Regions from separate parts of the Allobosea sp. F3-2 genome, predicted to be linked through region 1. Evidence: predicted binding sites of a transcription regulator. Region 1 holds the regulator's gene; the other holds the start of a gene.
What was found. The regulator PhoB, encoded in region 1, activates phosphate uptake and scavenging genes when phosphate is short. The targets are predictions, from matches to a motif close to TGTCATNNANCTGTCAT.
Positions count from the first base shown of each region.

Region 2: the regulator PhoB is predicted to act here: its motif matches at 5,767-5,783, upstream of FQV39_RS07490 (RNA degradosome polyphosphate kinase).

Region 1 covers NZ_CP042331.1:5,486,572-5,496,053, reverse strand. Annotated here, with positions in the region: gene zapE (cell division protein ZapE) at 1-1,039, opposite strand, end outside; gene FQV39_RS25420 (ABC transporter substrate-binding protein) at 1,292-2,122, opposite strand; gene FQV39_RS25415 (amino acid ABC transporter ATP-binding protein) at 2,222-3,016, opposite strand; gene FQV39_RS25410 (amino acid ABC transporter permease) at 3,013-3,906, opposite strand; gene argH (argininosuccinate lyase) at 3,903-5,318, opposite strand; gene FQV39_RS25400 (LysR family transcriptional regulator) at 5,414-6,337, shown strand; gene FQV39_RS25395 (SpoIIAA family protein) at 6,392-6,778, shown strand; gene FQV39_RS25390 (DUF3175 domain-containing protein) at 6,795-7,079, shown strand; gene FQV39_RS25385 (hypothetical protein) at 7,125-7,328, opposite strand; gene FQV39_RS25380 (hypothetical protein) at 7,341-7,520, opposite strand; gene phoB (phosphate regulon transcriptional regulator PhoB) at 7,628-8,326, opposite strand; gene phoU (phosphate signaling complex protein PhoU) at 8,592-9,311, opposite strand; gene pstB (phosphate ABC transporter ATP-binding protein PstB) at 9,388-9,482, opposite strand, start outside.
Region 2 covers NZ_CP042331.1:1,615,755-1,625,236, reverse strand. Annotated here, with positions in the region: gene FQV39_RS07530 (hypothetical protein) at 1-76, shown strand, start outside; gene FQV39_RS07525 (hypothetical protein) at 162-524, shown strand; gene FQV39_RS07520 (helix-turn-helix transcriptional regulator) at 714-1,511, shown strand; gene purN (phosphoribosylglycinamide formyltransferase) at 1,439-2,002, opposite strand; gene purM (phosphoribosylformylglycinamidine cyclo-ligase) at 2,059-3,132, opposite strand; gene FQV39_RS07505 (CDP-alcohol phosphatidyltransferase family protein) at 3,277-3,807, shown strand; gene FQV39_RS07500 (AI-2E family transporter) at 3,900-5,009, shown strand; gene FQV39_RS07495 (HdaA/DnaA family protein) at 5,018-5,716, shown strand; gene FQV39_RS07490 (RNA degradosome polyphosphate kinase) at 5,843-8,038, shown strand; gene ppx (exopolyphosphatase) at 7,974-9,482, shown strand, end outside.

The DNA.
Region 1 (9,482 bases):
TCGCATGGTAGAGTTCATGCGGCTCTGCCGCCGCCGAGGCGACGAGCTTCACATGGTGCTCGTAGAGCGTGTCGATCAGGATGATGAAGCGCTTGGCCTCGTTGCGCCGGTCGTAATCGAGGATCGGAATGTCGTCGAGCACCAGCGTATGGAAGCGCTGCGCCAGGGCGATGTAGTCCGAGGCTCCATAGGCCTGGGAGCACAGATCGGTGAAGTGCGCCCGCGCCACGCCGTCCGCCGCATGCGGCACGACGAGCTCGTGGCCCTGCACGCTCAGCACTGCCTTATGCCCGTGGGCCGCGCCGGAAATCGCCTTGAAGACGGTATCGAGAGCGGCCCTGGCCTTCGCATCGGCGGGCACATGGTAGACCGGCGCGCCGCCGAGCTTCTCCAGCCGGAAATCGGTGCGAGCGTCGAGCTTGAGAACCTCGACCTTGCTCTGCAGCAGCTGGATGAAGGGCAGGAACAGCGCCCGGTTGAGCCCGCCCTCATAGAGGCGGGACGGCTCGACATTGGAGGTTGCCACCACGACGATACCGGCGGCGAAGAGCGCCGTGAACAGCCGCCCGAGGATCATCGCATCGGCGATGTCGGTCACCGTGAACTCGTCGAAGCAGAGCAGATAGGCTTCTTCCGCGAGATCTGCCGCAACCGGTGCGATCGGATCGGAATCCTTGACCTCGCCGCTCTTGATCTTCTGCCGGTAGGCGTTGATGCGGCGGTGGACGTCGGCGAGGAACTCGTGGAAATGCACGCGGCGCTTGCGCTTCACCGGCGCAGCCTCGAAGAACATGTCCATCAGCATGGTCTTGCCGCGGCCGACCGAGCCCCAGATATAGAGCCCCTTCGGCGCCTGCGCCGTATCCGGCTTCTTGCCGAAGAGCCAGCCCAGCGCGCTGCCCTTGCGCGCGAGGCGGCGGGCGGCCAGCGCCGCCGTCAGCGCCTCGAGCTTCTTCACCGCCGCCACCTGCGCCGGATCGCGCTCGATGGCGCCCGCCTCGACCAGGGCGGCGTAACGGTCGGTGATCGAGACTGTCATGGCGGCAGGCGGTGGCGATCCGGAAAAGACCAGACCGGGTTACGGCAGCACCGCCGCCACCGCAACCCCGCTCGGGAGAGCTTCAGCAGAACGCCGTCATTCCGGACAAGCGGCGAAGCCGCGCAGATCCGGAATCCATCATAGGGCGCCGTGCGCTCTCCGACGGATTCCGGGTCTCCGCTTCGCTGCGCCCGGAATGACAGCGTGGTCGTTGCGTGGCAGCAAGGCTGAGGGCCTCACCACCCAGACGGCTTACTTGCCCTGGTTGACCGTGATCGGCTTCACCGCGTTGTCGAGCAGGCCGTACTTCTGGATCAGCGCGTCATAGGTGCCGTTCGCCTGCAGGCGATCGAGCGCGGCCTTGACGGCGTCGCGCAGCTGCGTGCCCTCGGCCGTCTTGGCGAAGGGGATGCCGGAGAGCGAGCTGGTAAAGGGCTTGCCGAGCGGGATGTAGGTGTTCGGCTCCAGCTTCTGGAAATGGCTCATCGTCTCGCTGCCCTGGACGCCGCCCTGCAGGCGCTGCGTCTTGAGCTGGGTGCGGGCATCGACCGAGCCCTCGGTGCCGACCACGTTGATCGCCGGCTTGCCCTTGGCGACGCAGTTCGCATCGCTCCACTCGCCGATCTGCTTCGGCCAGTTGGTCGAGCGGCTGGCGCCGACGCTCTTGCCGCAGAGATCCTCCGGGGTCTTGATCGTGTCCTTGAAAGCCGTGACCGTGTAGAACTGCGCGCCGGAATCCAGATAGTCGATGAAGTCCGCGGTCTCGCGGCGCGCCGGCAGGTCGCTCATGCCGGCCATGACTGCATCGACGCGGCCGGTCTGCAGCGAGGGCAGCATCTGGGCGAAGGCGGTCTCCTGCCACTCGACCTTGAGGCCGAGCTCCTTGGCGATGGCCTCGCCCAATTCGATGTCAAAGCCGGCGAGCTGGTTGGTCGCCACGTCCTTGAAGGCGATCGGCGGATAATTCGGCTGGGTCGCGATCACGATCTTGCCGGCGGTCTTGATGCGGTCCGGCAGGGCCTGGGCCTGCGCGGTGAGCGCTGTGCCGGCGAGCAGGGCCGCGGCAATGGTCAAACGAAGCATGGGTCTCTCCCTGTTATGAACCTTGAAGCATTGCGCGAAAAACTGGGAACCGGCTTTTCGCTTAAAGCAATGCGTTGAACTCCAAGAATCTCGCTGTCGTCACTTCAGGACAGCGGCGATGAAGTCGCGCGTGCGCGCCTGTTTCGGCGCGACGAGAACGGTCTGCGGCGGCCCCTGCTCGACGATCTCGCCCTTGTCCATGAAGACGACGTCGTTGGCCACTTCGCGGGCGAAGCCGAGCTCATGCGTGACCACGATCATCGTCATGCCGGAGGCCGCGAGATCGCGCATCACGCCCAGCACCTCGCCGACGAGCTCGGGGTCGAGCGCCGAGGTCGGCTCGTCGAACAGCATCAGCTTCGGCTTCATCGCCAAGGCACGGGCGATGGCAATGCGCTGCTGCTGCCCGCCCGAGAGCTCGCTCGGATAGGAATCGCGCTTGTCGGCAAGGCCGACGCGCTCCAGCAATGCCATCGCCTCGGCGACGATCTCCTTGCGCGGCCGCTTCAGCACGGTGAGCGGCCCCTCGATGATGTTCTGCAGCGCCGTCATGTGGTTGAACAGGTTGAAGCGCTGGAAGACCATGCCGGTGACGAGGCGCTGGCGCGCGATCTCCGGATCGGTCAGCTCGTGTAGCTCGTCGCCGACGCGGCGATAGCCGATCAGCTCGCCATCGACGCGGATCGCGCCCTGGTCGATCTTCTCGAGCTGGTTGATGCAGCGCAGCAGCGTCGACTTGCCCGAACCCGATGGCCCGATGATGCACTGGACCATGCCGGGCTCGATCGAGAGCGACACGTCGTTCAGCGCCTTAAGGTCACCGAAGAACTTGCTGACATTGGCGATTGTAACGATCGCACTATCGGCCACGGCCGTGTTCGCCACCGCGTTCATGCCGGTTCCTCCTGCACCGCGGCGCGCTTGGTGCGCCGCCCTCCCCGCCCCTTCGAGAAGTGGCGTTCGAGGAAATACTGTCCGATCTGCAGAAGCGTCACCACGAGCAGATACCAGCCGGCGGCGACGATCAGCAATTCGATGACGCGGGCATTGGCGTAGTAGATCGTCTGCGCGTTGCGCAGGATCTCGGCATACTGGATCACGCTCGCCACCGAGGTCAGCTTGACCATGCTGATCACCTCGTTGCCGACCGGCGGGATGATGACGCGCATCGCCTGCGGCAGCACGATCCGGCGCAGCGTCGTCAGCCGGGTCATGCCGATCGCCTTGGCGGCTTCGGTCTGGCCGGTGTCGACGGAGAGGATGCCGCCGCGCACCACCTCGGCGGTGTAGGCGCCCTGGTTCATGCCGAGCCCGAGCAGCGTCGCCATGAACGGGCCGATCACATCGATCGTGCGCCAGGAGAACAGGCCGGGAATGCCGATGGTCGGGAAGACCAGCGCCAGGTTGAACCAGATCAGGAGCTGCAGCAGCAGCGGCGTGCCGCGGAAGAACCAGATGTAGAACAGCGCCACGCTGCGCAGCACCGGGTTCGGCGACATGTACATGATCGCGAAGATCACACCGAGCACGATGCCGAGCGCCATGGCGCAGACGGTCATGATCAGCGTGTTGCCGAGGCCCGAGAGGATCGCCGGCGCGGTGAAGAACTGTCGGACCACCGGCCAGGCGATATCACCCTCGACGAAGGCCATCACCACCCAGGCGAGGATGGCGAGGATGATCGCTGACGCGACCCAGCGCCCGTAAAAGCGCCGCGGCACGATTCTCAGATGCGAGACCTGGGCGAGGTCGCGGCGGCTGATCGGCGAAGTGGCGACGCTCATTGGCCCGTCTCCCGGCTCCAGGTTTCGAGGGCGGCAAGCTTGTCGCGGAAGCGGGCGATCTGTTCGCGCACGCGCTCGGGCGCGGTGCCGCCATGGCCGCTGCGCGCGGCGACCGCGGCATCGAGCGTCAGATGGTCGAGCACCCCGGCATCGAGCCGCGGATCGACCGCCCTGAGGTCGACCGCATCGAGCGACTCCAGCTCCCGGCCCATTTCCTCGCAATAGCGCACCAGCGCCCCCGTGATCTCATGCGCCTCGGCGAAAGGCACGCCCTTGCGGGCGAGATGATCCGCCACCTCGGTCGCCAGCGCGAAACCGGAACCGGCCTGGGCGCGCATTGTCTTGGCGTCGGCGCTCATGCTGGCGATCAGCCCGGCGAAGGCCGGCAGCACCTCTTCCAGCACGTCAACGGCGTCGAAGGCAGCGTGCTTGTCCTCGGCGAGGTCGCGGTTATAGGAAAGCGGCAGCCCCTTCAACGCTCCGAGCATGGCGACGAGATCGCCGGTCAGCCGCGCCGCCCGGCCGCGCGAGATTTCCGCGATATCCGGGTTCTTCTTCTGCGGCATGATCGAGGAGCCGGTGGCGAAGGCGTCGTCCAGCGTCACCCAGGCGAATTGCCGGGAGGCCCACAGCGTCACCTCCTCGGCGAGCCGCGACAGGTTCGTCGCCAGCATGGCGGCGACGAACAGGAACTCCGCGACATGGTCGCGCGCACCGACCGCATCGACCGAATTCTCGAACGGCCCGTCATAGCCGAGCGCCTTGGCGCTGAGTTCGGGATTGAGCGTGATCGCCGAGCCGGCGAGCGCTGCCGCACCGAGCGGGGACTGGCCGGAGCGCTTCTCCCAGTCGGTCAGGCGCGAAGCGTCGCGCATTAACACCTGGCCATGCGCCATCAGCCAGTGGCCGAAGGTGACCGGCTGGGCGCTCTGGAGATGGGTGAAGCCGGGGCTGACCGAAGCTGCGTGCAGTTCGGCCTGATCGGCGATGGCGTCGAGCAGCTCCGCCAGCATTCCCGCCAGCGCGCGCGATTTCGCACGCAGATAGAGCTTGAGGTTGTTGGCGGCCTGGTCGTTGCGCGAGCGCCCGGCCCGCAGCTTGGCGCCGGTCGAGCCGATCCGCTCGGTCAGGATGCGCTCGATGAAGGTATGGACATCCTCGTCCTGCGGCCCCGGTGCGATCCGACCTTCGACCGTGTCCCGCGCGATCGCATCGAGCGCGGTCAGAATGGTGTCGAGTTCCTGCGTCGTCAGCAGTCCCGCGCGTCCGAGTTCGGCGGCGTGCGCCTTGCCGCCCGCGACATCCTGCGGCACCAGCCTGGCGTGCTCGCCGGCCGCGCTCGACAGCTTCATCAGCCGTGGATCCGGCGGCTTGCGGAAGCGTCCGCCCCACAGGCGGGTCGTCTGGTTCATGATGCTTGGTCCTCCCTTAGGGAAGAATGGCCTCTTGACCGAGACGCCAGCAAACGAAACGATCTCCGCCGCGATAGTCCAAAAAGGAATACCCCATGGCCGCCGGCCGGCCTCCCCCGTCATCGACCGCGCTGCGGGCTTTCACCACGGTTGCGAGGTTGGGCTCGACCGCCCGCGCCGCCCTGGTCGTCAACCTGACCCAGAGTGCCGTCTCCAAGCAGATCCTGTCGCTGGAACACCATCTCGGCACCGTGCTGTTCGACCGCAGCCCGCTCGGACTCAAGCTGACCGAAGCCGGCGCGATCTACCTGCCCTATGCCGAAGCGGCGCTGGAGCAGATGGAGCGTGGCGCCAGGCGCCTGGCCGAGCGCGCAGCCATCGCCCGGCCAATCCGGCTGCATATGGTCGCAATCGTCGGCGAGCGCTGGCTGATGGCCCGCTTTCCCGCCTTCGCTGCGGCGCATCCCGGCGTCGACGTCCAGTTCACCAACTATGTCAGCGAGAGCGAGACTGAAGAGCCGGATATCGAGATCGCTCATGGCGTTCCGCCCTGGCCCGGCAAGGAGGCGCACTACCTGTTCGGCCGCGACGTCGCCCTCGTCGCCGCGCCTGGCCTCGTGGAGCGCATGGGCGGCTTTCGTCGCGCCGCCGACATCCAGAAGATGACGCTGCTGCAGCATTTCCAGATGCCGACCTTCTGGGCCGAGTTCACCGAGGCGCACGACCTGCGTGGTGCCGTGCCGGAGCATACCGTACGCTACGGCTATTACTCCGTCATCATCAGCGCCGCCGTCGCGGGTTTGGGCGTCGCGCTGACGCCGCGCTGCTACGTGGCGGACGAGTTGGCCTCGGGCGCGCTCGTCAACCCGCTCGGCCTCGGCTTCACCAGCGCGACGGGCTGCTGGCTCACGCACCCGCTGGGCCAGCCTCATCGCCCCGGCCTCGATGAATTCATCGGCTGGCTGCGCTCCGAGGCATCCCGGTTCGACGCCGCCACCCGTGCTCCCGTGGCGGCCTGATCATCGCAGGAAACTTCAACTCTTGCTCCGCGTTGTCTTGAGCAAGGAGGAGCCATGTTCACCATTCTGCCTGCCCCTGACCATGTCGGCGCCTACCGCCTGTCGCAGACGCTGACCAGCGACGATCTCGATGGGATCGTGGCCGATATCGAGGCGAAGCTCGCACGACACGAGAAAGTCGGCATCCTCGCCGACCTCACCGATTTCACCGATATGACATTGGCTGCCGCCTGGAAGGATGCGCGCTACAGCCTCGGCAAGCTCTGGGAGCTGCAACGCTTCCCGCGCGAGGCGGTGATCACCGACAGGGGCTGGCTCACCGCCTTCGTCGACCTGCTCAACCCCGCGATCCCCTTCGTGACCGTCCGCACATTCAAACCGGAGGAGTACGAAACGGCGCTGACCTGGGCCGGTGACATCGAGGGCGGACCGAATGCCTGACTGACAGGAGGACGCCATGCCCGCCCACAAACACAGGTGGTCGGCCGATATCACCAGCAGGAGCAACGCGCTCGATCTCGAGAAGGCCGTGTTCAAGCAAGGCGATCCGCGACGGATCGCGCGTTCGCTGAAGCGGTCGGCCGAACACAGCCGCCGGCGCAAGTCGAGCCCCTACCGTTCGGCGATGTCGATGCTGACCTTCTACATCAACCGCGCCGGCCGGAAGCTGACGGCCGAACGGCGAAAGACGCTGGAAGCGGCCAAGCATAGCTTGCGCCGCCTCTTCCACCGCGACGGCTGAGGCTCCCTGCCGGAATCCTTCAGGGATCATCCTGAAGAGGGATTCTCACGGAGACCTGCCACCCTTGCGGGCCGGATCGTGCCCATGGTGGCTGTCGCGCTCGCCACCGCCTCCCGAAACGCGAGAGTGCTGCCGTTTTTCATCGTCGGCCGGCGGCTTGCGGATCTCCGGCGGTTTCTTCGCATTCTGATGGGCGGCGCCGGGGCCACCATGCCGGATGGTTTGCGGCGCCTTGGTCGAGGTCGACATTAGGCAGCCTCCTCAACGGTCCTGCTGGAACCCCTGATGGGTCGTGTTGATGCGGGTATTGCCCTGCTGGCCCTGCTGGTCAGGCTGGCTCGGCCGGCGCTCGCCACCCCTGGCGCTACGCACATCCCGCTCCACATGATCCGGCCCGCCCGGGCCCTTGTCGCTTCGACTGGCCGGCGGGATGGGCGGCATCTTGCTCACGGCGACCTCCTCTGGCTCGCGTTGACATTCAGGATCAACGCGAGCGGGGAGGCAAGGTTCACCGCAAGTTGCGAATGAGGGTGCAGCTGGAGCGCCGCTCAGCTGCGCGCGAAAGTCTCGTCGAAGGCGTAGCCGGCGCCGCGCACCGTACGCAGCGGATCCTTGGAGTTGGCGGGCGTGATCGCCTTGCGCAGCCGGCCGACATGGACGTCGACGGTGCGCTCGTCGATATAGACGTCACGGCCCCAGACGGCGTCGAGGAGCTGCGCGCGCGAGTAAACGCGGCCCGGCGCCTGCATCAGGAATTCCAGCAGCCTGAACTCGGTCGGGCCGAGATGCAGTTCGCTGCCGGCGCGGCGGACCCGCCGCGTGGTGCGATCGAGTTCGAGGTCGCCGGCGGCGAGCAGTCCTGCAACATGGCCAGGCTTGGCGCGGCGCAGCAGAGCCTGGATGCGCGCGATCAGTTCCGGCAACGAAAACGGCTTCACCACATAGTCGTCGGCGCCGGTCGCGAGCCCGCGCACGCGCTCGGTCTCCTCGCCGCGTGCGGTCAGCATGATGATCGGCACGCGCTCGGTATCGCGCCGCGAGCGCAGCCGGCGGCAAAGCTCGATGCCGGAGAGGCCCGGCAGCATCCAGTCGAGCAACACGAGATCGGGCGTGTGATCGCGCAGATGCAGTTCGGCATCGTCCCCGCGCGCAACGCTATCCACCGCGAAGCCCTCGGCTTCGAGGTTGTAGCGCAGCAGCAGGGTCAATGGCTCCTCGTCCTCGACGATCAGGATGCGTGCGGCCATGGCGCGGTTCCGATTGGGTTTGTTCTGACGAAGGGCGCAGGGAATCCCTCCCCCTTGTGGGGAGGGGCAGGGGTGGGGGGCGAACGACCGGGCGAGCGCTCACCAGGCGGGACGCCCCCCATCCCCATACCCTTCCCCACATCGAAGTCGGCTGTTGCCGACTTCGACATCAGGAAATGCCCATCTCGGGTAAGCCCGAGATGGGTGGGGAAAGAAGGAGCCTTCCTCGGCCCGCGGCTCACAATCCGCAATCGTCCCCTCCAACCTAGCTGCCCGTGACCGCCTCGACTTCGATATTGGTCGTGTCGAGCTTCGGCCGGTTCACGTCGAGCGAGTCGCCGGTGATGAGATAATGGATCGTCTCGGCGATGTTGGTGGTGTGGTCGCCGATGCGTTCGATGTTCTTGGCGCAGAACAGCAGATGCGTGCAGAAGGTGATGTTGCGCGGATCTTCCATCATGTAGGTCAGGAGTTCGCGGAACAGCGAGGTGTAGAGCGCGTCGATTTCGTCGTCGCGGCGCCAGACCTCGAGCGCCTTTTGCTCGTTGCCGGCGGCATAGGCGTCAAGCACGTCCTTGAGCTGCGCCTGTACGAGGCGGCTGATGTGCTCGAGCCCGACCACCGCGCGATGCGGCGGCTGGAACTGGCCGGCGATGGCGACGGCGCGCTTGGCGATGTTCTTGGCGAGATCGCCGACGCGCTCGATGTCGGCGGCGATGCGGATCGCCGAGATCAGTTCGCGCAGGTCGTTGGCGAGCGGCTGGCGCCGGGCGATGGTCAAAACCGCCTTTTCCTCGACCTCGCGCTGGAGGTTGTCGAGGCGCTGGTCGGCGGTGATGATCTTCTGGGCAAGGCCGGTATCGCGGCGCACCAGCGCCACGGTGGAGTCGCCGAGCATGCGTTCGGCCATGCCGCCCATTTCGGCGAGGCTGCGGCGGATGCCTTCGAGATCGGTGTCGTAGGAACGGACGATGTGGTCGGTCATGGCGTTGTCCTCCGGTGCATCGGCCCGAAAAACGGCAGGCGGTTTTCGGGAAAGCCGATGCAAAACAAAATGTCGCTCAGCCGAACCGGCCGGTGACGTAATCCTGCGTCTGCTTCTTGGCCGGGTTCATGAAGATGGTATTGGTCGGCGCGAATTCGACGACCTCGCCCA
Region 2 (9,482 bases), 2.5 Mb from region 1:
CGACAACCAGCCGGAAACCGTCGCAGCGGAAGCACTATCCTTGAAAACCGCAGTAAGCGATCGCGCGTCCTCTTGACGTTGACCTAGCTCTATGGCCATGCCGAACGTGGGCGCAGCATGGTGATCGCGATGTGCCCCGTTCTCGAAGGGCAGGCGAAATCATGATGATGCGGCGGATGGGTGCGGTCGTTCTGGCCGGTGGACTGTCGATCCTGGCGAGCGTCTCGGCCTATGCCGCAAGCAGCTCGACGGCGCTGCCGCCGCCGGACCCGACCGCCAAGAACCTCACCCCTTACATGATCCAGCTGCGTGCCTTCGACGCCTGCCTGATCACGCAGTCGCAGCTCCTCGCCACGACGCGCGAAGCGGTGCACAGCCCGTGCAGCTGCTACGCCAAGGGCACGGTCAACGCCATGACCAAGGACGAGATCCAGGCATTCCGGGAGACCGGCTATTTCAACGACTCGGCCCGCGAGAAGGGCCTGCGTTTCATCGACCAGTGCAAGCTGAAGCGGCCGTTCTGAGCTGATCGGCGCGCCGGGCCACCGGCGCACGCGTCTCTCGTCATGGTCGCCTTGCTGCTGACAGACTCCTGACAGAAGCTGTCAGCGCAGCTGGGCCATTCTGCCGCAGATCCAAGTCGACACCCGTTCGATCGTTTCCGGTCGGGCGGCAAGGACGCTGGATCGGGAGACGAGTGGGGAGACGACGCCGTGCAGCGCGCCGAACGATTGCTCGACATGATTCAAAGCCTGCGTCGTCGCAGGCGCCCCGTGACCGCCGAGACTCTGGCTTCCGAGCTCGATGTCTCCGTGCGTACGGTCTATCGCGACATCGGCGCGCTGGTCCGCCAGGGCGTTCCCGTGCGCGGCGAGGCCGGCATCGGCTATGTGCTCGACGCCGGTTTCGACCTGCCGCCGCTGATGCTTTCGCCCGACGAGATCGAAGCCGTGCTGGTCGGCATGCGCTGGCTGAGCGAGCGCGCCGATCCGGTGCTCGCGCGCGCCGCCGAGGACGTGGTCAGCAAGGTTGCGGCGGTGCTGCCGCCACATCTCAGGCCGATCCTGCTCGATGGCGCTTTGTTCGCGGCGTCTTATCCCGGCGACGTGCCGGTCGATCAGGTCGACGTTGCCGCCGTGCGCGCCGCCATCCGTAACGGTCGCAAGCTCTCGATCCACTACAGCGACGAGAGCGGCCATGCGACCCAGCGCATGATCTGGCCGATCGGAATGACCTTCTACGAGCGCGTGCGGATCGTCATCGCCTGGTGCGAGCTCAGGCAGGCCTTCCGCCATTTCCGCACCGACCGGATGACTGGCCTCGTTGCGCTGGAGGAGCGCTACCCCGCCCGCCGCGCCGACCTCTTCCGCCGCTGGCAGAAGGAGGAGGAGAGGACACGCGAGGAATGGGAGCGCTGCAAGCGCGAGGGCTCGGACGATCAGGCCCGGATGACGGCGTCGCCCGCGAGCCTGGCACGGCCGGAAGCGACCTCCGCCAGCGCCGCCGGATAGAGCTTGTGCTCCTCGACGAGGACGCGCTTGGCCAGCGTTTCCTCGTCGTCGCCGGGCAGGACCGGCACCTTCGCCTGCAAGATGACCGGCCCGGCATCGAGTTCCGGCACGACGAAATGCACCGAGCAACCATGCTCGCTGACGCCGGCCTCCAGGGCCTGCCGATGCGTATGCGTACCCCTGAACAGCGGCAGCAGCGACGGGTGGATATTGATCATCCGCCCTTCCCAGCGCTTCACGAACCAGGGTGTCAGGATGCGCATGAAGCCGGCAAGCACGACCAGATCGATCTGGTTGACGCGCAGCAGCTCATCCACCGCACGCTCGAACGCCTCGCGATCCCTGCCGAAGGGGCGATGGTCGATCGTCGCCGTAGCGACGCCGAAGCCGCGTGCGCGGTCGAGCCCGGCGACGTCGGGAATATTGGAGATGACGAGCGCGATCTCGGCCGGGTAGTCGGGCGCCTGCGCCGCTTCCGCCAGCGAGACCATGTTTGAGCCGCGCCCGGAGATCAGTACCCCGACGCGCTTGCGGGTGTCAGCCGTGCTCACAGCGAGAGCTTGCCGCGGTAGCTGACCTGCTCCTCGCCGGCTGCGACCGGCACGATTTCGCCGAGCTTCACGGGGGCCTCGCCAGTCGCCTTCAGCGCCGTGAGAACCCCGTCGGCCTTGTCGGCCTGCGCCGCGACGATCATGCCGATGCCGCAGTTGAAGGTGCGCAGCATCTCGCGCTCGGCGACACCACCGACCTTGGCGAGCCAACCGAAGACGGGCGGAGCCGGGATCGAGGCCAAGTCGAGCGCGACGCCGAGCCCTTCGGGCAGCACACGCGGGATGTTGTCGGGGAAGCCGCCGCCGGTGATATGGGCCAGCGCCTTGATGCCATCGGTTGCCTTCAGCGCTTGCAGCAGCGGCTTCACATAGATCCGGGTCGGCTCCAGCAGCGCCTCGGCCAGGCTCTTGGCCGGCGAGAAGGGGGCGGGTGCCTCCCAGCCGAGGCCGCTGAGCGCGACGATGCGGCGCACCAGCGAATAGCCGTTCGAGTGCACGCCGGAGGACGGCAGGCCGAAGACCACGTCGCCGGGCTTCAGATCCTCGCGTGGCAGCAGCGTGCCGCGCTCGGCTGCGCCGACCGCGAAGCCGGCGAGATCGTAATCCTTCTCGGCATACATGCCGGGCATCTCGGCGGTCTCGCCGCCGATCAGCGCGCAGCCGGCCTGGCGGCAGCCATCGGCGATGCCGCGCACGATCTCGACGCCGACCTTCGGGTCGAGCTTGCCGGTGGCGTAGTAGTCGAGGAAGAGCAGGGGCTCGGCGCCCTGGACGATGAGGTCGTTGACGCACATCGCGACGAGATCGATGCCGATCGTCGAATGCAGGCCGCTTTCGATCGCGATCTTCACCTTGGTGCCGACGCCGTCATTGGCCGCAACCAGGATCGGGTCGTTGAAGCCGGCGGCCTTGAGATCGAACAGCCCGCCGAACCCGCCGATCTCGGCGTCGGCGCCGGGCCGGCGCGTGGCGCGCACCAGCGGCTTGATCTCGTCGACCATGGCGTTGCCGGCGTCGATGTCGACACCCGCCTGCGCATAGGTCAGTCCGTTTGCGCCGGGCTTGCTCATTGCGTTCCGCCTTCCTTGCGTGCTCGCGGGAGCGATAGGCAAGCGCGCCACGCCTTGCAAGGCGTATCGGCGTTTTCGCTCTTGCCGATCCACTGTCGGCGACCTTAGCGTCAATTTTTGTCGAGGTCCGCTCGGGCGTTTTTGATGACGATCCCTAATCTGATCACGGTCGGCCGGTTGTTCCTGGTCCCGCTGGTGATCGTCATGATCGTCAATGCGCGCTGGGATGTCGCCTTCATCCTCTTTGTGGTGGCCGGGATCTCCGATGCGATCGACGGCTTCCTCGCCAAGCGCTGCGGGATGGCGAGCGAGCTCGGCGCCTGGCTCGACCCGATCGCCGACAAGGCGCTGATCGTCTCGATCTACATCACGCTCGCAACGGTCGGGGTGGTGCCCACCTGGCTCGTCATTTTGGTCGTGGCGCGAGACCTGATGATCGTGGCCGCCGTGATCCTGTCCTGGTTGATGGATCGGCCGGTGGCGATCGCGCCTTTCGTCGTCAGCAAGCTCAACACCGCCGCACAGATTGCCTTTGCGGCGCTGGCGCTGGGCTCGCGCGCCTTCGGCATCGAGCTCGGTTCGGTCGCGGTGGCGGCGGAGTTCGTCGTCGCTCTGTTGACGCTCGCCTCGATGGCGGCCTATCTCGCCTTCTGGCTGCGCCACATGGCGGGCTGATGAAGTTTCACACGCGGCCGGCGCTTGGAACTGCGGCTTTCCGTGCACATTTGTCCCATTCCGCTGGTCGGATAGGCGAAAGAGGCTGATCGATGACGTTGCAGCGCCAGATCGGCTTTTGGCTGGGCTCCCTCCTGGTCTTCATCCTCCTGCTCGTGCTTTTGCGCGATATCCTGCTGCCTTTCATCGCGGCACTGGCGCTCGCCTATCTGCTCGACCCGCTGGCCGACAGGCTGGAGCGGATGGGCATGAACCGGCTGACCGCGACTATCGTCATCCTTGTCGTCTTCCTCATCATCTTCGTGATCGCGCTGGTGCTGCTGGCGCCGCTGCTCGGCCGGCAGCTCGCCGGGCTCGTCGACCGCCTGCCTTCCGATGCGGCCAAGTTGCAGGCGCTGGTAATGGAGAAGGGCTTCCCCTGGCTCGAGCGCCTGGGAGCCGGAAACCTGCAGCAGGAAGCGCAGAACTCGCTCGGAAACCTCGTCGGCGAGGCGACCAAATGGGTCGGCGGCCTGCTGCAATCGCTCTGGAGCGGCGGCACCGCCATCGTCGGCGTGTTCTCGCTCTTGGTTCTGACGCCGGTCATCGCCTTCTACCTGCTGGTCGACTGGGACCGGATGGTCGCGACCGTCGACAGCTGGCTGCCGCTCGATCATCGCGACACCATTCGCGGCCTGCTGCATGAGATGGACATGGCCATCGCCGGCTTCCTGCGCGGCCAGGCGCTCGTCTGCCTGCTGCTGGGCACCTTCTACGCGATTGGGCTGAGCATCATCGGCGTCAATTTCGGCGCGCTGATCGGCATCATCTCGGGCTTCCTCTCCTTTATCCCCTATGTCGGCTCGCTGACCGGGCTCGTGCTCTCGGTTGGCGTGGCGATCGTGCAGTTCTGGCCGGACTGGACCTGGCCGCTCGCGACGCTCGGCGTCTTCCTCGCCGGCCAGTTCCTTGAAGGAAACATCTTCCAGCCGAAATTCGTCGGTGACTCGATCGGCGTGCATCCGGTCTGGCTGATGTTCGCGCTGCTCGCCTTCGGCTCGCTGTTCGGCTTCGTCGGCCTGCTGCTGGCGGTGCCGCTTGCGGCGGTGATCGGCGTGCTCTGCCGCTTCGCGCTGCGGCAATATCTCGCCAGCAACCTCTACCACGGTGTGGGTACCAAGCGTGCGGCCCGAGCCAAGCCGAGCGCCGACGCCGAACTCTGAAATACGTCATGTCCGAAATTCCACCGCGCCCGCGCCAGCTCGCTTTCGACCTGCCGGTCGACAGCCGCCATGGCGTCGAGGATTTCCTGGTCGGCCCGTCCAACGAGGCCGCCTACGGTCTGGTCGAGCGCTGGCCGCAATGGCCCGACGCCTGGCTGCGTCTCACGGGGCCGGAAGGCGCCGGCAAGACCCATCTCGCCGCGATCTGGGCCCGCGCTGCCCATGCCTGGACGATTCGAGCCACGGAGCTGACCGAGGCGAAGGTCCCACACCTTGTCTCCGGCGGCGCCCTTGTCGTCGAGGATTGCGACGCCGGTCCGCTCGACGAGGCCGCGCTCTTTCACCTGATGAACGCGATGAAGGCCCGCGGTGGGCATCTGCTGCTGACGGCGCGCACCGAGCCCGATCGCTGGGGCTTGCGCGTGCCGGACCTGCTGTCGCGGCTGCGGCTCGCGCCGGGCGCCACGATCGAGCCGCCCGATGACGGGCTGCTGCGTGCGCTGCTCGTCAAGCTCTTCATCGACCGCCAGCTCGTCGTCGACACGGCGGTCATCGAGGCGCTGGCGCTACGGATGGAGCGCTCCTTCGCCGCCGCGCGGCAGGTGGTCGACCGTCTTGATCGCGTCGCGCTGGAGCGTGGCCGGCGCGTCACGCGCCCGCTGGTGCAGGAAGTGCTGTCGGAATGGTTTCCGGATGAGCCCGGCTAAAGAGAATGCGCTTGCAGAGCGGCCATGCCGTCATGCGAAATCATCTCGCCCGTCATCGAACTGTCACGCTAGAATGGCTTCAACGGCGCCATGACCGAAAAGACGATCAGGACACGGGTGAAGCGCATGACTCTCGAAGCCGTGATCGACGAGCCGGAGAGGCTCTCCAGCGAGGCCGAAGCGGCGCCGCTGCGCCAGCAGCCCGAGCGCTTCATGAACCGCGAGCTGTCCTGGCTGCAGTTCAACCGTCGTGTCATGGAGGAGGCCTCGAACCGCAGCCACCCGCTGCTGGAGCAGCTGCGCTTCCTTTCGATCTCGGCGAACAATCTCGACGAATTCTTCATGGTCCGTGTCTCCGGCCTGCGCGAGCAGCTCAAGGCCGGCGTGACCACGCCGAGCCAGGACGGCCTCACCCCGGCCGAGCAGCTCGTCGCGATCGGCCAGGCGGTCATGGCTCTGACCGACGACCAGCAGGCGCGCTGGGCGGAACTTCGCCACGATCTGCACGGGAATCGCATCCACCTGCTGCAGCCGGGTGATATCGGCTCGCAGGACCGGATCTGGCTGGAGGACTACTTTCTCAACTACGTCTTCCCGGTGCTGACGCCGCTGGCGATCGACCCGGCGCACCCGTTCCCCTTCATCCCCAATCTCGGCTTCACCATCGCGCTGGCGCTGGAGCGCAAGAGCGACGGGCGCCAGCTCGACGCGCTGATCCGCGTGCCGGTCAAGATCGACCGCTTCATCGAGCTGCCCGATCTGGCCCGCGAGGGGCTGCACCGCTTCATTACACTCGAAGATGCGGTCTCGCTCTTCATCGGCAAGCTCTTCCCCGGCTACGAGGTCAAGGGTACTGGCTCCTTCCGCGTCATCCGCGATTCCGATCTCGACATCGAGGAGGAGGCGGAGGATCTCGTCCGGGTCTTCGAGACCATGCTGAAGCAGCGCCGCCTCGGCGTCGTGATCCGGCTCGAACTCTCGACCGGCATGCCCGACCACCTGCGCCGGCTGATCGTGCGCGAGCTCAAGGTCGACAGCGACGAGGTCGTCGAGGTCAACGGCATGATCGGCCTGAACGAGCTCTCCCAGCTTGTCGGCGTCGACCGGCCGGACCTGAAGTTCAAGCCCTACAACGCTCGCTTCCCCGAGCGCATCCGTGAGCATGGCGGCGACTGCCTCGCTGCGATCCGCCAGAAGGATCTGCTCGTCCACCACCCTTATGAAAGCTTCGACGTCGTCGTGCAGTTTCTGCAGCAGGCGGCGCGCGATCCCAACGTCGTCGCGATCAAGCAGACGCTCTACCGCACTTCGGCCAATTCGCCGATCGTCAAGGCGCTGACGGAAGCCGCGGAGGCCGGCAAATCCGTCACCGCCCTGGTCGAGCTCAAGGCGCGCTTCGATGAAGAGGCGAACATCCGCTGGGCGAAGGAGATGGAGCGCGCCGGCGTCCAGGTCGTCTACGGCTTCATCGAGCTCAAGACCCACGCCAAGCTCTCGCTGGTCGTGCGGCGCGAAGCCGGCCAGCTCGTCAGCTACTGCCACATCGCGACCGGCAACTACCACCCGATCACGGCCCGCATCTATACCGACGTCTCCTTCTTCACCGCCGACCCGGTGCTGTCGCAGGATGTCGCCCGTGTCTTCAATTTCATCACCGGCTATGCCGAGCCGGCCGGGCTGGAACGCATGGCCGTCTCGCCGACAAGCCTCAAGCAGCGCCTGCTCGACGACATCGCCGAGGAGGTCGCCCATGTGAAGGCCGGCCGCAAGGGCGCGATCTGGGGCAAGTGCAATTCGCTGGTCGATCCCGAGATCATCGACGCGCTCTATGACGCCAGTCAGGCCGGCGTCGAGATCGACTTCGTCGTGCGCGGCATCTGCTGCCTGCGGCCGGGCCTGCCCGGCCTGTCGGAGAACATTCGCGTCAAGTCGATCATCGGGCGCTTCCTCGAGCACACCCGCGTCTATGCCTTCGGGGCCGGCCACGGCATGCCTTCGCCCAAGGCCAAGGTCTACATCTCCTCGGCCGACCTGATGCCGCGCAATCTCGACCGGCGCGTCGAGGCGCTGACGCCGATCCTCAATCCGACCGTGCATCAGCAGCTGCTCGATCAGATCATGTTGGCCAACCTGCTCGACAACGAGCAGAGCTGGACGATATTGCCCGATGGCGGCTCGCGCCGCATTGTCCTCGCGCCGAACGAAGAGCCGTTCAACGCGCATAAGTACTTCATGACAAACCCGAGCCTGTCCGGACGTGGAAAATCTCTCTCCAATTCAAGTCCTCGCTCCCTTACGCGCCGGGGAGGCCGTAAAGCCTGAGCTGAGGCACGCGCCGGGGCGGCTCGCGCTCGCCGACACCATCGCCATCGTCGATATCGGCTCGAACTCCGTGCGTCTCGTCGTCTACGAGATGCTGGCCCGGGCGCCGTCGCAGGTCTTCAACGAGAAGGAGATGGCTGGTCTCGGCCGGCAGGTCGCCACGACCGGCCGGCTGGCGGGGGACGCCATCGAGAAGGCGATCCAGGCTCTCGTGCGCTTCCGCATCCTCTGCGAGGCGATGCATGTCGGCGAACTCCGCGTCATCGCCACCGCGGCTGCGCGTTACGCCGAGAACGGGCCGGACTTCATCGCCCGCGCGGAGGAGGCGATCGGCCAGCCGATCGAGCTGATTTCCGGCGGCCGTGAGGCGATTCTCTCGGGCCTTGGCGTGATCTCCGGTTTCGATTCTCCCAACGGTGTCGTGGGCGATCTCGGCGGCGGCAGCCTGGAGCTGATTTCTGTGAAGAACGGCGCAGTAGGGAAGGGTGCCAGCGTCCCCCTCGGCGGTCTTGCCCTGCTCGATCGCTCGAAGGGCTCGATCCGGGCGGCCGAGAAGATCGTGAAGGACGAGCTCGATAAGCTGCCGCAGCTCGCCGCGATGAAGGGCCGGGATTTCTTCGCCGTCGGCGGCACCTGGCGCGCGCTTGCGACGCTCCATCAGCGTCGCGCGAGCTACCCGCTCAACGTCATGCATGGCTACACCATCCCGCCCAAGGATGCGGTCGATTTCGTCAAGCTGGTCGAGCGGGCCGATGCATCGGTGCTCGACGCCATCGATTCGGTCTCCTCGGCGCGCCGGCCGCTGCTCGCCTATGGGGCGCTGGTGCTCGACGAACTGATCAAGCGCGGCAAGCCGCGCAACATCATCATCTCGGCACAGGGCGTGCGCGAGGGGCTCCTGCATGAGCAGCTCTCGCCGGAGGAACAGACCGCCGACCCGCTGCTGCAGGCGGCGCGCGACTACAATCTCCTGCGCGCCCGCGACCCGCGTCACGCCGCTGACCTCATCGCCTGGACGGGTGGAATTCTCGAAACGGCAGGGCTTGCGCAGGACGAGCCCTCAGGCCGTCTGATCGAGACCGTCTGCCTGCTCTCCGACATCGGCTGGCGTGCCCATCCGGACTATCGCGGCGAGCAGAGCATGAACGTCATTGCCCATGCCTATTTCACCGGCATCGACCATCTCGGGCGCGCCTTCCTGGCGATGACGATCTTCCATCGCTATGCCGGGCTTAAGGCGAGTTCCCCGGCGGCGGAAGGCCTGAAGACATTGCTGCCGCCGGCGCTGCTGGCGCGTGCGGTGTTGATCGCCGCGATCTTCCGCGTTGCCTATCTCTTGTCAGCCGGCATGGCCGGCATCCTGCCGCGCATCCCGGCGACCTGCGTCGACAATCGCCTGCTCCTGCGCTTTCCGGAAGACCTCGCTTCCCTGGCGAGCGAGCGC